DNA from 4 places in the Mesorhizobium sp. L103C131B0 genome. Region 4 is predicted to be linked to each of the others. Evidence: predicted binding sites of a transcription regulator. Region 4 holds the regulator's gene; each other region holds the start of a gene.

The links. Region 4 encodes PhoB, which activates phosphate uptake and scavenging genes when phosphate is short. Its sites were predicted from a motif close to TGTCATNNANCTGTCAT; they were not measured.
Region 1: a site for PhoB is predicted at 1,581-1,597, ahead of X730_RS140915 (RNA degradosome polyphosphate kinase). Genes of this name have one in related genera too.
Region 2: a site for PhoB is predicted at 2,148-2,164, ahead of X730_RS141880 (alkaline phosphatase). Genes of this name have one in related genera too.
Region 3: a site for PhoB is predicted at 2,087-2,103, ahead of X730_RS160365 (bifunctional 2',3'-cyclic-nucleotide 2'-phosphodiesterase/3'-nucleotidase). Genes of this name have one in related genera too.

Annotation. Positions count from the first base shown of each region.
Region 1 covers NZ_AYXC01000018.1:79,453-83,758, forward strand. The annotation lists gene X730_RS140925 (FAD-dependent monooxygenase) at 15-1,253, opposite strand; gene X730_RS140920 (zinc-finger domain-containing protein) at 1,273-1,518, opposite strand; gene X730_RS140915 (RNA degradosome polyphosphate kinase) at 1,752-3,944, shown strand; gene ppx (exopolyphosphatase) at 3,944-4,306, shown strand, end outside.
Region 2 covers NZ_AYXC01000016.1:220,883-225,188, reverse strand. The annotation lists gene X730_RS141870 (TetR/AcrR family transcriptional regulator) at 1-615, opposite strand, end outside; gene X730_RS141875 (MFS transporter) at 689-1,972, shown strand; gene X730_RS141880 (alkaline phosphatase) at 2,236-3,810, shown strand; gene X730_RS141885 (hypothetical protein) at 3,858-4,136, opposite strand.
Region 3 covers NZ_AYXC01000002.1:166,484-170,789, reverse strand. The annotation lists gene X730_RS160355 (5-formyltetrahydrofolate cyclo-ligase) at 1-620, opposite strand, end outside; gene X730_RS160360 (NAD(P)/FAD-dependent oxidoreductase) at 798-2,063, shown strand; gene X730_RS160365 (bifunctional 2',3'-cyclic-nucleotide 2'-phosphodiesterase/3'-nucleotidase) at 2,205-4,184, shown strand; gene X730_RS160370 (cyclopropane-fatty-acyl-phospholipid synthase family protein) at 4,245-4,306, opposite strand, start outside.
Region 4 covers NZ_AYXC01000010.1:129,339-133,644, reverse strand. The annotation lists gene X730_RS146930 (ROK family protein) at 1-1,127, shown strand, start outside; gene phoB (phosphate regulon transcriptional regulator PhoB) at 1,158-1,847, opposite strand; gene phoU (phosphate signaling complex protein PhoU) at 1,864-2,568, opposite strand; gene pstB (phosphate ABC transporter ATP-binding protein PstB) at 2,610-3,434, opposite strand; gene pstA (phosphate ABC transporter permease PstA) at 3,452-4,306, opposite strand, start outside.

The sequences.
Region 1 (4,306 bases), on a different contig from region 4:
GGTGGGAAGGATCGCTACGTCGACGATCTAGACTGCCGAGTGTCCGCTCGCCATCCATAGAGCCAGTCGAGGTCGGCGGCGAGCTTGTCGGGCGAGCGCATGGCCAGGAACAGATTGCGGGCGATCGCCACCGGGCCGGCAGCATGCCAGGCGAGGCGGTTTACGGCCCCACGACGCGCGGCCTTGGCGACACGCGGCCGCCGAAGATTTTCCCAGATTCGAAAACTTCTGGGCAGATCGCCAGGGAAATCGGCGATAGCCTCGGCAAGCGTGATGGCATCTTCGATCGCCATCGCGGCACCTTGCGCCGCAAACGGCGTCATCGCGTGCGCGGCGTCGCCGATCAGCGCGATGCCCTGCGGGCTCGTCCACCGCTTCTGTTCGACGGTGTGGATCGGAAAGGCCGTCCATGGGCCGGCCAGTGCCACAAGCTTCGTCAGGCCCGGCGCGGTGCCGCGCAGGGCAGCCGTGAGGATCGCAGGATCGGCATGGCCCGACCAACCTTCGGCCATGCGCTCACCCTTGGTGAAGGCGGCGAGATTGAAGGCCCGGCCTTTGCTGACGGGGTAGGCGACCATGTGGAAGCCTGGATGCAGGAACGTGGTGACGCAGTCGGCGGCGCCGATCGCGACAAAGGCTTCGCCGGCGGCGCTCTCGGCCGCGATCGTGACTCGCCAGGCGAGTTCGCCCGAAAAACGGCTTTTGACGAAGTCCTCGCCTGCGAGTTGCGCCCTGACCGCCGACCAGACGCCGTCGGCGCCGACCAGCAGTTTGCCGCGTGCCTCGATCTCGCGGCCGTCCACTTCGGCGGTCACGGCGACATATTGCGCGTCTTTGACGATGCCGGTCACGCGGGCGCCGGTGATGAGCTCAATCTGCGGCCGTTCAGCCATTTGCGCCAACAGCGCTGCCTGCACATCTGCGCGATGGGCGACAAGATAGGGCGCCTGCCAGCGCGCTTCGGCGGCGTGCCCGAGCGGTACCCGCGCCAGTTCGCGCAGCGTCCGGGCGTCCTTGAGCACGACCGCTTCCGACCGCAACGCTGCCGGCAACAGCCGGTCGAGCGCGCCGAGTTTTCGAAGAATGCGTGTTGCGTTGGGCGAAAGCTGGATGCCGGCGCCGGCCGCTTCTAGGTGCTGTGCCTGTTCGATAAGCTTTACCGGATAACCCCGTCCGGCGAAGGCAAGGGCGGCGGTCAGCCCGGCGATGCCGGCCCCGGCGATTATGACCTGCCGGGACCTTATGTCTTCCATCGGGCTTGTCGCGGAAGGATCAGGCGGCCTGGTCGATATAAAGGCAACCAGCCGGCAGCGTTTCCGTCGCCCTCAGCTTCGCCGAATAGCGGTAGAGCGTCGAGCAATACGGGCAGACCTTTTCATTGTCGTCGCCCATGTCGAGGAACACATGTGGGTGGTCGAAGGGCGGGTTGGCGCCGGTGCACATGAATTCCTTGACGCCGATGTCGATTGCCGGATGGCCCGCATCGTTCTGGAAATGGGGAATGGAACCGCCTGCCATCGTCGTCTCCTTGATCTCGTCGAAAAGCATCTGGAACATAACAGGCATGTTTGCAAGATCGATGAAATGAAACTGTCGCAAAAGCCTGTCAGAGGATACGGTGAGCCGGTTAAGTGCATGTCCCTGAAATCGGAATGGTTTTCGCCGAAGGGTCATGCGTTACAAAAGCGTGTTAGAGGCATGGCACGTCCAGCGGCGCTCCAAGGGACGGTTGGCGGGGAAGAGCAGGAACCATGAACGAACTGAAGCCGGTGCAGAGCGAATTCATCAATGTCGAGGTGGCGAGCCCCGACGGCGGCAACCCCGATAGGTTCGTCAACCGTGAGTTCTCCTGGCTGCAGTTCAACCGGCGTGTGCTCGAGGAATCGCAGAACGAGCACCATCCGCTGCTCGAACGCGTCCGTTTCCTGTCGATTTCGGCCGCCAATCTCGATGAATTCTTCATGGTCCGCGTCGCCGGCCTTGCGGGCCAGGTGCGCGAAGGCATTGCGCTCAAGAGCCCCGACGGCCGCACGCCGGAGCAGCAGCTGGAACAATTGCTGCGCGAGGTCGAGCGGCTGCAGGAGGACCAGCAGAACAGCCTTTCGGCGCTGATGTTGCTGCTCAACAAGGAAGGCATTGAGAGCATCACCCGCGACGCACTGACCAAGGATGAAAAAGTCTGGCTGGAAGACCATTTCCAGGACCAGGTTTTCCCGGTGCTGACTCCACTGTCGATCGACCCGGCGCATCCGTTTCCGTTCATTCCCAATCTCGGCTTCTCGATGGCGCTGCAATTGCGCCATCGCAAGAATGGCGAGGAGATGAGCGCGCTTCTGCGCCTGCCGGTGGCGCTGAAGCGCTTCATCCGTCTGCCCGACCGCAAGCAGCACGTTCGCTTCATTCCGTTGGAGGAGGCTGTCGGCCTCTATATCGGCAAGCTGTTCCCCGGCTATGAGGTCAAGGGTTCCGGCACGTTCCGCATCATCCGGGACAGCGATATCGAGGTCGAGGAAGAGTCGGAAGATCTCGTGCGCCTGTTCGAGACGGCGCTGAAGCGGCGCCGCCGCGGTTCGGTCATCCGCATCGAATTCGACAAGTCGATGCCCGGCGAATTGCGCGAGTTCGTCGCCGGCGAGCTTGGCGTCTCTTCGAGCCGCATCAGCGTTCTGACCGGCCCGCTGGCGCTCAGCCAGATTTCCGAGATCGTCGCCGTGCCGCGCGACGACCTGAAGTTCACCCCCTACAATCCACGCTTTCCCGAGCGCATTCGCGAGCATGGCGGCGACTGTTTCGCGGCCATCCGCGAGAAGGACATCGTCGTCCACCACCCCTATGAATCCTTTGACGTGGTGGTCCAGTTCCTGCGCCAGGCGATGGCCGACCCGGAGGTGGTGGCGATCAAGCAGACGCTCTACCGCACCTCCAACGACAGCCCGATCGTGCGCGCCTTGGTCGACGCGGCCGAGGCCGGCAAATCGGTAACCGCCCTGGTCGAGCTCAAGGCGCGCTTTGACGAGGAAGCCAACATCCGCTGGGCGCGCGACCTCGAACGCGCCGGCGTCCAGGTCGTGTTCGGCTTCCTCGAACTCAAAACCCATGCGAAAATGTCGCTTGTGGTGCGGCGCGAGGACGGCAAGCTGCGCAACTATGTCCATCTCGGCACCGGCAACTACCATCCGGTGACCGCGCGCATCTACACCGACCTGTCCTTCTTCACCACCGATCCGACGATCGCGCGCGATGTCGCCCAGCTGTTCAACTTCATCACCGGCTATGCCGAGCCGACGGATGAGATGCGGATCGCCATCTCGCCGTTTACGCTGCGCAGCCGTATCCTCAAGCACATTGCCGACGAGGTCGCCTACGCGCTGGCTGGCCGTCCGGCGCGCATCTGGATGAAGATGAACGCGCTCGTCGACCCCAACATCATCGACGCGCTCTATGACGCCAGCCGTGCCGGCGTCGAGATCGATCTCGTCGTGCGCGGCATCTGCTGCCTGCGGCCGCATGTGCCCGGCCTGTCGGAAAACATCAGGGTCAAGTCGATCGTCGGCCGCTTCCTCGAACACAGCCGCATCTATTGCTTCGGCAACGGCCATGGCCTGCCGTCGGACGAGGCGATCGTCTACATCGCCTCGGCCGACTTGATGCCACGTAATCTCGACCGCCGCGTCGAGACCATGGTGCCGATCACCAATCCAACGGTGCATGAACAGATCCTTGGCCAGATCATGCTGGGCAACATCATGGACAACCAGCAAAGTTTCGACGTATTGGCTGACGGAACCTCCCGGCGCGTCGTGCTGGAGGAGGGTGAGGAACCGTTCAACGCGCAGGAATATTTCATGACCAATCCGAGCCTGTCGGGACGGGGTGACGCGCTGAAGTCGCATGCGCCCAAGCGCATCGCGCAGTTCAAGCGTCGCAAGAAGAACACCGGCTGATGATTTCAACGTCCCAAGGCCGGCTGCAGGATCGCCGGCCGCTGTCCATCATCGACATCGGCTCGAACTCGATCCGCCTTGTCGTCTATGAAGGGTTGGCGCGCTCGCCGACCTTGCTGTTCAACGAAAAGATGCTGGCCGGCCTCGGCCGCGGCATCGTTTCGACCGGCAAGCTCGACCCCGAGGCGGTGACGCGCTCGATGGAGGAGTTCCGCCGTTTCCGCGCGCTCTCCGACCAGGCGGGTGCGGAGCACATGTTTGTGCTGGCAACGGCCGCGGCCCGCGAAGCGATCAACGGACCCGACTTCATCCATCGCGCCCAGGATGTGCTCAAGACCGAGATCCGCGTGCTCACTGGCCGG
Region 2 (4,306 bases), on a different contig from region 4:
TTTCTTCAAGCTCGCCTCGATCAGCAGGTCGGCGTTGTGGGCGACCGCTGCCGCCGGGCCTCCGAGGCCGAAGAGCTGGCCACTGATATAGGCGCCTTCGATCAACAGCAGCAGGCCGTCGCCGAGCGTGTCAGGGTCTTTAGCGCCCATCGCTGCGGCCATCGCGCGCAGGCGGTGGCGCAACTCCTGCTTGTTGGCCTCGCTGACGACGCGCGCCGGATGGCCATGTTCGGGATATTCCACCGCCGCGTTGGTCATGCCGCAGCCGCGATAGTCCGGCCTTTGCGTGCGCTTGCCGACGCGAGTCAGGAAAGCCCTGAGCTGTGCCCGCGGGTCGCCGGGATGGGCAGCCACGGCTTCGTCGAAACGCTCCCAATACTCACGGTCATATTGCCTGAGATAGGAAGCGGCGAGCTCGTCCTTGGAGGGAAAGCTGCGGTAGAGGCTGGGCTTGGTGACGCCGGCGCGCTTGACGATCTCGTCGACGCCGATCGCCCGGATGCCGCGGCGGTAGAACAGGTCGTACGCCACGTCGAGGATTTTCTTGGCAGCCTTGGGCGGTGCGGCTGCATGACCGTCCTTGATGGTCAGTTCAATATTTTTGTCCGTTGGCATGGTATGACTCGATTGACGTGTTACCGATCGGTACGTATACATGTCCTCACCCTGCAACGTACCGGTCAGTAACATGATAGCTCAATCCCGTCCCTTTGGCCAGCGCTACGCTTTCGTCGTGGTTGGCGTCATCTTCCTCTGCTTGTTGATCGCGGCCGGGCTTCGTTCCGCACCCTCGGTGATGATGCTGCCGTTGGATAAAAGCTTCGGCTGGGGGCGCGATACGGTTTCGATTGCCGCCGCGATCGGCATCTTCCTTTACGGCCTGACCGGGCCGTTTGCCGCCGCATTGATGGAGCGTATCGGCTTGCGCCGCACGCTGCTTGCCTCGCTTGTGATCATGTCGGGCTCGACCGCGCTCAGCCTGCTGATGACCGAGCCATGGCATCTGTTCCTCACCTGGGGCGTGTTTTCAGGTATCGGCTCCGGCGCGGTCGCCACCGTGCTCGGCGCCACCATCGTCAACCGCTGGTTCAAGACCAATCGCGGCTTGGTGATGGGGCTGATGTCGGCCTCCAGCGCCACCGGCCTCTTGGTGTTCCTGCCGCTGCTGGCATCGCTCGCCCAGTCGGGCGGCTGGCAGCCCGTCGCTACCGCCGTCTCGATCGCCACCGCCTGTCTTCTGCCGCTGGTCTGGCTGTTGGTTCCGGAGCGTCCCGCTTCGATCGGCATGGTGCGCTATGGCGCCGGGACCGATGACGTGCCGCCGGTATCGCCGGCATCGCAAGGCAATTTCCTGGCGCATACGCTGAACACGCTACGCCGCGCTGCCGGCACCCGCGTCTTCTGGTATCTGTTCGCCACCTTCTTCATCTGCGGCTTCACCACCAACGGGCTGGTCGGCACGCATCTGATCTCTTTCTGCGGCGACATGGGCATCCCCGAGGTACAGGCCGCGGGCCTGCTGTCGCTAATGGGCATTTTCGACCTGATCGGGACGACGCTCTCGGGCTGGCTCACCGACCGTTTCGACCCGCGCAAGCTGCTCGGCGTCTACTACGGCATTCGCGGCCTGGCGCTGATCTATCTGCCCTATTCCGGCTTCTCGGCGACCAGCCTGATCATCTTCGCCGTGCTCTACGGTCTCGACTGGATCGCCACCGTGCCGCCGACGCTCAGGCTCGCCAACGAGGCCTTCGGTGACCGCAGCGGCCCGATCGTGTTCGGCTGGATCGTAGCCGGCCACCAGGTCGGCGCCGCCACCGCCGCCGCCTTCGGCGGCACCATGCGCGAACTGCAGGGCAATTACGAACTGGCTTTCCTGATCGCCGGCATGACGGCGATCGTGGCTGCGTGTCTGTCGCTGCTGATCAATACGAGCAGGCCGGCTTTCGATCCGGAGCCGCAAGCGGCGTAAGGCGCGGTACTAATCTCCCCCCTCAGGGGGGAGATGGCCGCGAAGCGGCCAGAGGGGGTCCGTGCGACCGGACTCAGCCTCTTGCGCATAGGAGGTCGGCGCTCCAAGCGAGGCGACCCCCTTCTGTCGCCTTCGGCGACATCTCCCCCCTCAAGGGCGGAGATCACCTGTCGGTTGTTATCAAAGTTTCATCTTCCCGAGATGTGGCTGAAACATTGAAGCTGGAGCTTGCTGGCACCGTTCGAAGCCATCAGGAGACAGCCATGAACAAGATCTCGTTGACCCGCCGCGCTTTCGTCACCTCTGCCAGCGCCGCCGGTCTGCTCGGCGCATCGGGGCTCGCTTTGCCCTATTATTCGCGCGCCAGCCAGCGCCCGGCCTTCACCCATGGCGTCCAGTCCGGCGATGTCGATGCCTCGAGCGGCATGGTGTGGACGCGCACCGACCGGCCTTCGCGCGTCATGTTCGAAGTGTCGTCGACGGAAAACTTCGCCAATGCGACGCGGCTGGCGCCGCTCGATACCTCGCCGGCCAGCGACTTCACGGTCAAGCGCCTGCTTACCGACCTCGCCTCCGACCAGGATATCTTCTACCGGATGACTGCCGCCGACCTGTCGGATATCAACGCCGTTTCCGAACCGATCGTCGGCCGTTTCCGCACAGCACCCGCCTCGAAGCGCGACATAAAATTCGCCTGGTCGGGCGACACGGCCGGCCAGGGCTGGGGAATCGATGAGACCGGCATGAAAACCTACGCCACCATCGCCAGGCACACGCCGGATTTCTTCCTGCATTCCGGCGACACCATCTATGCCGATGGCGCCATGAAGGACGAGGTAGACCTGCCTGGCGGCGGCAAGTGGAAAAACGTCGTCCTGATCGACGGCAAGCGCAAGGTGGCCGAGACGCTGGATGAGTACCGCGACCAGTGGAAATACAACATGATGGACAAAAACGTTCTGGCCTTGAGCGCCATCTGCCCGACCTTCTACCAGTGGGACGATCACGAGGTGCTGAACAACTGGTCGGATTCGAAGAATCTCGGCGCCGACAGCCGCTACACCGAAAAATCCATCCATGTGCTCGCGGCGCGTGCGGCGCGCGCCTTCCATGAGATGACGACGATCCGCTACGAGCCGTCCGAGCCCGGCCGCGTCTACCGCAAGATCGCGCATGGGCCGCTGCTCGACGTGTTCTTCCTCGACATGCGCTCCTATCGCGGCCCGAACGGCCCCGACATGCAGGAGGACATGACGCCGCAGTCACGCATGCTGGGCGAACAGCAGACGAAATGGCTGAAGCGCGAGCTGACGAATTCCAGGGCGACCTGGAAGATCATTGCCGCCGACATGCCGCTCGGCCTCGTCGTCTGGGACGACGGCGCCAAGAAGGTCGGCGCGGAAGCCATCAGCAATGGCGACAATGGCCTGCCCAAAGGCCGCGAGCTCGAGATCGCCGACCTGTTGCGCTACATCAAGACTGCCGGCATCACCAACACGGTCTGGTTGACCGCCGATGTCCACTACACGGCGGCGCACTATTACAACCCCGACAAGGCGCGGTTCCAGGATTTCAATCCTTTCTGGGAATTCGTCTCGGGCCCGATCCACGCCGGTACCTTCGGTCCCAATGATTTCGACATGACCTTCGGCCCGGAGCTGAAATTCATCAAGGCGCCGACCACCGAACAGGGCCAGAACCTGCCACCCTCGGCCGGCCTGCAGTTCTTTGGCCTGGTGGACATTTCAGGGGCGACAGAGCAGCTGACCGTGCGGCTGATGGATCGCGACGACATCGAGCTTTACAAGGTGACGCTCGATCCGGTGCGGTCGGCGTAAGCCTTTGGGTCGGTGCGAAGGATCGCTATGCCTGGAATGGGCAACTGTCAGTCCGGGTAGCAAACCGTCGGAATCTTCGGCCACACCGCGCTGTCGCAGCCTGCAACCTGCTGCCTCTGCTTGAAAGAGGCGCTGACCGGGCCGGTGACCACGGGGTCGACGCCATCAGGGGCGTCGGCAAACATCTGCTCGGCCGTCCGGTCGGACGACGAAGCCGGATTGGCTTCCTTCACCGTGGCGGCCGATTGAGCGGCATTGGCCGCCAGCACGGCAGCGAATGCGACCGAAGCGATGAGGGGCCAAAATCGGTTGAGTTTGTCGGTCATGAATTTCGAACTACCCGGGCCCAGAAAGGTTCCCGCCTTGGTTAACAAAACCATCTCACACCGAGATGCTTAAGATTTGATGAGTATTTGGTGGTGCGCCTCCTCTTTCGCAATTGCGAAAAACCCTGTATGAGCCGCGCAACCGAAAGAGGCGGCGCCTTTTGGCCTGC
Region 3 (4,306 bases), on a different contig from region 4:
TGCGGCTGCGGGTAGATGGTGGGGATGCGCTGCAGTTCGTAGCCGACGCCGATGACCAATGGCTTGAACGGCATGGCAGCCAGCGTGCGGTCGAAGAAGCCGCCGCCATAGCCCAGGCGGTAGTTTCGCGGGTCGATGCCGACGATCGGCGAGATGACGATGTCGGGCAGCACCGGGTCGCCTTCGGCGGGGATAGGGATGTTCCAGATGCCTTTTTCCAGCCGGTCGCCGGGCACATAAGCGCGGAAGATCAGCGGCTGGCCTTTCTCGATCACGATGGGCAGCGCCGTGCGGCCGCCGCGTTCGTTGATCGACGCCATCCACGGCCGCAGGTCCGGCTCGCCGCGAAACGGCCAATAGAGGCTGACCATGCGGCCGGCAATGTCGCCGATTGCCGCGTCGAGCCCTTCGGCGATAGCCCGCGACATCGCCACCCGCGCATCGGCGGAAACCGCCAACCGTGCCGCGATCAGACGCTCGCGCTCGGCCTTGCGCCAACGGCGCACATCGGTCCAGTCGGTCAATGGCGCGCGAAATTCCGGATCGAGTTCGTGCATGAAGCAAGGCGGCGAAGAATATTGCCCCCGCCCTTTGCCATCTTTGTCATCGTCGTTGGCCATGCTTCACTCCCGTGGTTCCAGCCTGCAAGGCTATACCCGTCCATGCTTGCCGACATAGGCATTCGCGACATCCGGCGACGAGTCCTGGGCAGCCTTAAGCGGCAATCTAGCTCGCCGCGACATTGTTGCGGTGCACAAAAATCGCTAGATAGAGGGAGACAAATAGGGGTGAATGCGATGAGTGAAACCAGCCATCATGTCGTTGTCGTCGGCGCAGGGTTCGGCGGTCTCGAACTCACGCGGGCGCTGGCCGGCGCACCCGTGCGCATCACCATGATCGACAAGCGCAACCATCACCTTTTCCAGCCGCTGCTCTACCAGGTGGCGACCACCTCGCTGGCGACCTCGGAAGTTGCCTGGCCGATCCGTCATCTGCTGCGCAAGCGCGAGGACGTGACGACCCTGCTCGGCAACGTCACCGGCGTCGACCGTCCAGGCAAACGCGTGGTGCTTGAGGACGGCAGTTCTGTTCCCTACGACACGCTGGTGCTCGCCACCGGCGCGCGTCATGCTTATTTCGGCCACGACGATTGGGAGCCTTTCGCGCCCGGGCTGAAGACGCTTGAAGACGCAACCACCATTCGGCGGCGCATCCTGCTCGCCTTCGAGCAGGCCGAGCGCGAGACCGATCCGGCCAAGCGCCAGGCACTGCTGACACTGGTCATCGTCGGCGGCGGCCCGACCGGCGTGGAGCTTGCCGGCACCATTGTCGAACTCGCGCATGAAACGCTGCGCGGCGAATTCCGCAACATCGACACGCGTGAGGCGCGTGTGGTGCTGGTCGAGGCCGGAGACAGGATCCTAGCCAATTTCGCGCCAAAGCTGTCCGACTATGCGCGCAAGGCGCTGGAGCGGCGGGGCGTCACGGTCGAGCTTGGCCGCGCCGTCACGCGCCTCGATGCCGAAGGCGTCGTCTTTGGCGATACGCATCTGCCGGCGCGAACCATCCTGTGGGCCGCCGGCGTGGCGGCTTCACCCGCGGGAGAGTGGCTGGGCGCGCCGGTGGACCGGGCGGGCAGGGTAATGGTCGAGCCCGATCTGACCGTGCCGAACAGTCCTGAAATCTTCGTCATCGGCGACACCGCGCATGTCTTGCGGCCGGACGGCAAACCGGTGCCCGGCGTGGCGCCCTCGGCCAAGCAGGAGGGCAAGCATGTCGCCGCGACGATCAGGGCGCGGCTGGCCGGCGATGGCGCGCCGCGGCCTTTCCGCTACAAACATGCCGGCGACCTGGCGACGATCGGCAAGTGGGCAGCCGCGATCGATTTCGGCTCGATCAAGCTCACGGGATGGCTTGCCTGGTGGCTGTGGGGCGTGGCGCATATCTACTTCCTGATCGGTTTCCGCAACCGGCTCTCGGTGTCGCTTAGCTGGCTATGGATCTATTTCACCGGCCAGCGCAGCGCGCGGCTGATCACCCAGGGCGACGATGACAAGGGCTGAGGTTCTCAACCGCGGCCAAGGATATTCATCCAGCCGTCACCTTTTGCTGATCGACTGACTTCCCGATGGACATGGCCGGTTTTCGGCGCGAAGCTTCCGCCCGGGGCTGGGATCTTGTCACGTCGCTGGGAAGGAAAACCAATGCCGCATCTCAATTACCCCGTCTCCCGCCGTAGTTTTCTTGCCGGTACGGCCGCCAGCGGGGCGCTGATCATGCTCCATCCGTTTTCCGCCCGCGCGCAGGCCAATCAGGCGCATCTGAGGATCATGGAGACCACCGACATCCATGTGAATGTGCTGCCTTACGACTACTACGCCGACAAAGCCAACGACACGATGGGCCTGTCACGGACGGCCTCACTGATCGCGGCGGTGCGCAAGGAAGCCACCAATGCGATGCTGATCGACAATGGCGATCTTTTGCAGGGCAATCCGATGGGCGATTACATCGCCTATGAGAAGGGCCTCAAGGAAGGCGATCTGCATCCGATCATGAAGGGCATGAACCTGCTGGGCTATGAATGCTCGACGCTCGGCAATCACGAGTTCAATTACGGCCTGTCGTTCCTCGACAAGGTGCTGGCCGGAGCCAATTTCCCCTTCGTCTGCGCCAATCTGATCCGCGGCACCGAGCTTGCCGCCAAACCGCGCGACGACAAGCTCTACCTCAAGCCCTATGTCATCCTCGACAAGAAGATCAAGGACGGGTCGGGCGCCGAGCAGCCGATCAAGATCGGCATCATCGGCTTTGTGCCGCCGCAGATCATGGTCTGGGACCTGAAGAACCTGGAAGGCAATGTCAGGACGCGCGACATCGTCGAGGCGGCCAGGGCATGGGTGCCGCAGATCAAGGAGGAGGGCGCCGACATCGTCATCGCGCTCTCGCATTCCGGCATCGATATCAAGCAGGGCGACGGCATGGAGAACGCCTCCTTCTTCGTCGCCGGCGTCGAAGGCATCGATGCGGTGTTCACCGGCCATCAGCATCTCGTCTTCCCCGGCAAGAAGGATTTTCAGGCGCTCGAAGGCGTCGACACCGAGAAAGGCACGCTGCAGGGCAAGCCCGCCGTGATGGGCGGTTTCTGGGGCTCGCATATGGGAATGATCGATCTGCTTCTGGAACGGGACGGATCGAAATGGCGCGTAGCCTCGGCCACATCGGAGGCAAGGCCGATCTACCAGCGCGTCGACAAGGCAAACAAGCCGACGGTGGCGGACGACCAGCGCGTCGTCGATGCGCTGAAGGCGGACCATGAGGCGACACTTGCCTATGTCCGCCGACCGGTCGGCAAGACCTCGGCGCCGCTCTATTCCTATTTCGCGCTGGTCGCCGACGATCCGTCGGTGCAGATCGTCAACCAGGCGCAGAGCTGGTACCTCAAGGACATATTGAAGAGCACGCAGTGGAAGGATGTGCCGCTGCTGTCGGCGGCAGCACCCTTCAAGGCCGGCGGGCGCAACGGCGCCGACTACTATACCGACGTGCCGGTGGGCGACATCGCCATCAAGAACGTCGCCGACCTCTATCTCTATCCGAACACGGTGCGCGCCGTCGAAATCACCGGCGCGCAAGTGAAGGAATGGCTGGAAATGTCGGCCGGCATTTTCAGGAAGATCGAGCCGGGCAAGGCCGACCAGGCGCTCATCGACACCGAATTCCCGTCCTACAATTTCGATGTGATCGATGGCGTCAGCTACGGAATAGACCTGTCGCAGCTGCCGAAATACGATGCCAAGGGTGGCGTCGCCAATGCCGGCTCGAACCGCATCGTCGGCCTCAGCTTCGACGGCAAGCCTATTGATCCGGCAGCGAAATTCGTCGTCGCCACCAACAATTACCGCGCCGGCGGTGGCGGCAATTTCCCCGACATCAATGCCTCGAAGATCATCTACGAGGCGCCGGACACCAACCGCGACGTGATCGTGCGCTACGTCGTCAGCGAAGGCACGATCAATCCCTCGGCCGACGACAATTGGTCGTTCACGCCGCTGCCCGGCACCAGCGTCGTGTTCGAGACCGGCCCCAAAGCGAAGGATTTTATATCGGGAGTGAAATCGCTCAAGATCGAGCCGGCCGGCGAGGGCGAATCCGGGTTTGCGAAGTATCGCATCCTGCTTTGAGGCAACGTGCAGCTAACAGGGAAAACGAGCGGGCATACGCCCGCTCAATCACGCTTCGGATCAGGCTTTGTAGACCACTTGGCGCACGTCGATGTAGCTGGCTCTAAAGCCGGCTTCGCAAT
Region 4 (4,306 bases):
CCGGCCTCAGCCATTCGACGATATCGGCAATCTCGTCTGATCTAATTCAAGAAGGCATCCTGATTGAAGGCAAGCCTGGCGAGACCGGCTCGCTGAAACGCGGCCGGCCGCAGGTCGGCCTTGGCCTCAACCCGGAAGCGGCGGCGGTCATGACCGTGGTGCTGTCGCTGAACTTCCTCTCCGTCACCGTCATCGACTATGCCGGCCAGGTGGTCGCGGAAGAACAGCGCCGGCTCGACACGCTGACCATGCCGCGCGACGAGCTGATCGGCGAATGCGTAGCAATCGTCGGGCGGCGTCTCGCGGACCCGGACCTCGATGTCCAGAGCATCGCCCGCATTGCCATGGGCATCCAGGGCATCACCGATTCGCAGGCGCGGGCCATGCTGTGGTCGCCAATCACGCCACTGACCGACATTGCCTTCGCCGACATGTTGGAAGCGGAATTCGGCATTCCTGCCACCATGGAGAACGACTGCAATATGATGGCGGTGGCCCTGCAATGGCGCCAGCCCGAGCGCTACCGCGACAATTTCATCGCGATCCTCTTGTCGCACGGCATCGGCATGGGGCTGGTGCTGAAAGGCGAACTGTTCACCGGCACCCATTCCTCGGGCGGCGAGTTCGGCCACATGATCCACCGTCCGGGCGGCGCGCTCTGCCGCTGCGGGCGGCGCGGCTGCGTCGAGGCCTATGCCGGAAACTACGCCATCTGGCGCAGCGCCAAAATGATGAGCGAAGATGCCGAGCCGGTCGATATCGGCGACGCTGATATGCGCGCACTCGCCGCGCGCGCCCGCGAAACCGATGGCCCGGAGCGCGAAGCCTATCGCAAGGCCGGTGAGGCGCTCGGCTTCGGCCTCGGCAGCCTGTTTGCGCTGATCGACCCGGCGCCTGTCGCCATGGTTGGCGTCAGCGCCGCCGCCTTCGACCTGATCGAGCCGGCATTGCGCGAAGCGATCGCCCAGACCGCCGGCGGCCAGCACTCGAAGTCGATCTCCTTCGACACCGAGCCCAACGAGCTGCCGCTGATCCGCGAAGGCTGTGCCATGCGCGCGCTCGGCTTCGTCGATCAGGAGATTTTCGCGCCGGGCATTCAGGCCAAATCCGGCAAGCATGTCGCCTGAATGGCCGGCAACGGCGCGACGCGCAGCATCCTAGTCTTCCCTGATCGCGTAGCCGGCGCCGCGAATGGTACGGATGACATCCGGCATGCGGCCGTTGTTGACCGCTTTGCGTAAGCGCCCGACATGGACGTCGACGGTTCGCTCGTCGATGTAGATCGTCTCGCCCCAGACATTGTCGAGCAGTTGGCTGCGCGAGAACACGCGGCCGGGATGGCGCATCATGAATTCGAGCAGCCGGAACTCGGTCGGTCCGAGCCTGATCTCGCTCTTCTTGCGGTAGACACGGTGCGACTCGCGGTCGAGCACGATGTCGCCGACCTTGAGCACGCTGGACAGCACTTCCGGCTTGGCCCGGCGCAGCAGCGCCTTCACGCGCGCCATGAACTCCGGCGTCGAGAATGGCTTGACCAGATAGTCGTCGGCACCGGTGGACAGGCCGCGCACGCGATCGCTTTCCTCACCGCGCGCGGTCAGCATGATGATCGGCAGCCGCTCGGTTTCGGGCCGCACTCTAAGCCGCCGGCAGAGCTCGATGCCGGAAACAGCGGGCACCATCCAGTCGAGCACCAGGAGATCGGGCACGTTTTCCTGCAGGCGGATCTCGGCCTCGTCGCCGCGTGTCACCACCTCGACGTGATAGCCTTCGGATTCGAGGTTGTAGCGGAGGAGCACGCCTAGCGGCTCCTCGTCCTCCACGACCATGATGCGTGGCGCGATCATAGGCAGTTCACCCTCATCAGGCCGGCGTGGCCATCGCCGTCTCGTCCTGCTTCGGACGATTGGCGGGCAATTGCTGGCCGGTCAGCACATAATACGCATTTTCGGCGATGTTGGTGACATGATCGCCGATGCGCTCAAGATTCTTGGCGCAGAACAAGAGATGCGTGCAGGCGGTGATGTTGCGAGGGTCTTCCATCATGTAGGTCAAGAGCTCACGAAACACGGACGTGTATTTGACGTCGATGCGCTCGTCGTCATTCCTGAGTTTTGCAAGAGCTGCCGCATCGGTGGCGGCATATTCCTCGACGACGCCTTGCACCTGGATCAGCACCAGCTGCGCCATGGCATCGATGGAGTGCGAGAGGTCGCGCGGCGTGACGCTCAAGCCCACGGTGCCGACGCGTTTGGCGATGTTCTTGGCGAGATCGCCGATGCGCTCGAGGTCGCCGGCCATGCGGATCGAGCCGACCACGGCGCGCAGATCGTTGGCCATCGGCTGGCGCTTGGCGATCAGCGTGATGGCGCGGTCGTCCAGTTCGCGCTGGCGCGCATCCATGATGGCGTCGTCGGAAACGACACGCTGTGCCAGCGCATTGTCCGAATTGAGCAGCGCCCTGGTCGAGCCGCTGACCATCGAGCCTGCCAGATCGCCCATGTCGCGGATCAGCTTGCTGATCTGCCCGAGCTCTTCATCGAAGGAGGCGACGGTATGTTCACCCATGATCTTGGTCCTCGTGCCTGAAAATTCACCCGCCGGACGGCTCAGCCGAAGCGGCCGGTAATGTAGTCCTGGGTGCGCTTGTCGTCGGGGTTGGTGAACATCTTGTCGGTGGCGCCCTCCTCGACGAGATAGCCGAGATGGAACATCGCCGTGCGCTGCGACACGCGCGCCGCCTGCTGCATCGAGTGGGTGACGATGACGATCGTGTAGTTCTGGCGCAGTTCGTCGATCAGCTCCTCGACACGGGCGGTGGCGATCGGATCGAGCGCCGAGCAGGGCTCGTCCATCAGGATCACCTCCGGCGACACGGCGATGGCGCGCGCGATGCACAGGCGCTGCTGCTGGCCGCCGGACAGGCCGGTGCCGGGCTCCTGCAGGCGGTCCTTGACCTCGTTCCAGATCGCCGCCTTCTTCAGGCTCTGCTCGACGATCTGGTCCATGTCGGACTTGCGCTTGGCCAGCCCATGGATGCGCGGGCCGTAGGCGACGTTCTCGTAGATCGACTTCGGGAACGGGTTGGGTTTCTGGAACACCATGCCGACGCGGGCGCGCAGTTCGACGACATCGATGTTCTTGTCGTAGATGTCGTCTTCATCGAGCGTGATCTTGCCGGTCACCCGCGCCAAATCGATGGTGTCGTTCATGCGGTTGAGGCAGCGCAGGAAGGTCGACTTGCCGCAGCCGGACGGGCCGATCAGCGCCGTCACCTGGTTCTGACGCACGTCGAGATTGACGTCGAACAACGCCTGCTTCTCGCCGTAGAAGACGCCGACCTTGTCGCCGCGCATCTTGATGACTTCGTTCGACTTGGCGTTCATTTTGTCGCCCACTGCATTCTCAAGGGACTGTTCGGTCATGATGTTCATACCAAATTGCCTTTTTTCTACCAGCGCCGCTCGAAGCGGCGCCGGAGCACGATCGCGGTGATGTTCATGGCCATGAGGAAGACGAGCAGGATGATGATGGCGCCGGACATGCGCTCGACAAAAGCGCGCTCAGCCTCGTTTGCCCACATATAGATCTGAACCGGCAGCGCGGTCGCCGGATCGAAAGGCGTCGTCGGATAATCGGCGACGAAAGCGACCATGCCGATCAAGAGCAGCGGTGCTGTCTCGCCGAGCGCACGCGCCAGGCCGATGATGGTGCCGGTAAGGATGCCTGGGGCGGCAAGCGGCAGGATTTGATGGAACACCATCTGCATCTTGGAGGCGCCGAGACCTAGGGCCGCCGAGCGGATCGACGGCGGCACCGCGGCGAGGGCGGCGCGCGTGGCGATGATTATGGTCGGCAATGTCATCAAGGTCAGCACCAGGCCGCCGACGAAGGAAGCCGAGCGCGGCATGCCGAGGAAGTTGATGAACACGGCAAGGCCAAGCAGACCGAAGACGATCGACGGCACCGCCGCGAGATTGTTGATGTTGACTTCGATCAGGTCCGTAAAGCGGTTCTTCTTGGCGAACTCCTCCAGATAGATGGAGGCGGCGACGCCGATCGGCAGCGCCAGCAACAGCACGATCACCATCATGTAGAACGAGCCGATGATCGCCACGCCCATGCCCGACGTTTCGGGCCGGCTGGAGGCGCCATAGGTGAACAGGCCGGTGTTGAAATGCTCGGCCATCACGCCGTCGGCTTTGAGCTTGTTCATCCAGTCGATCTGCTGGTTGGACACCTTGCGGCGCGCTTCATCGACGCCGAGGTCGATCTGGCCCTTGAAGGCCGAGTCGAGGTTCGCGGC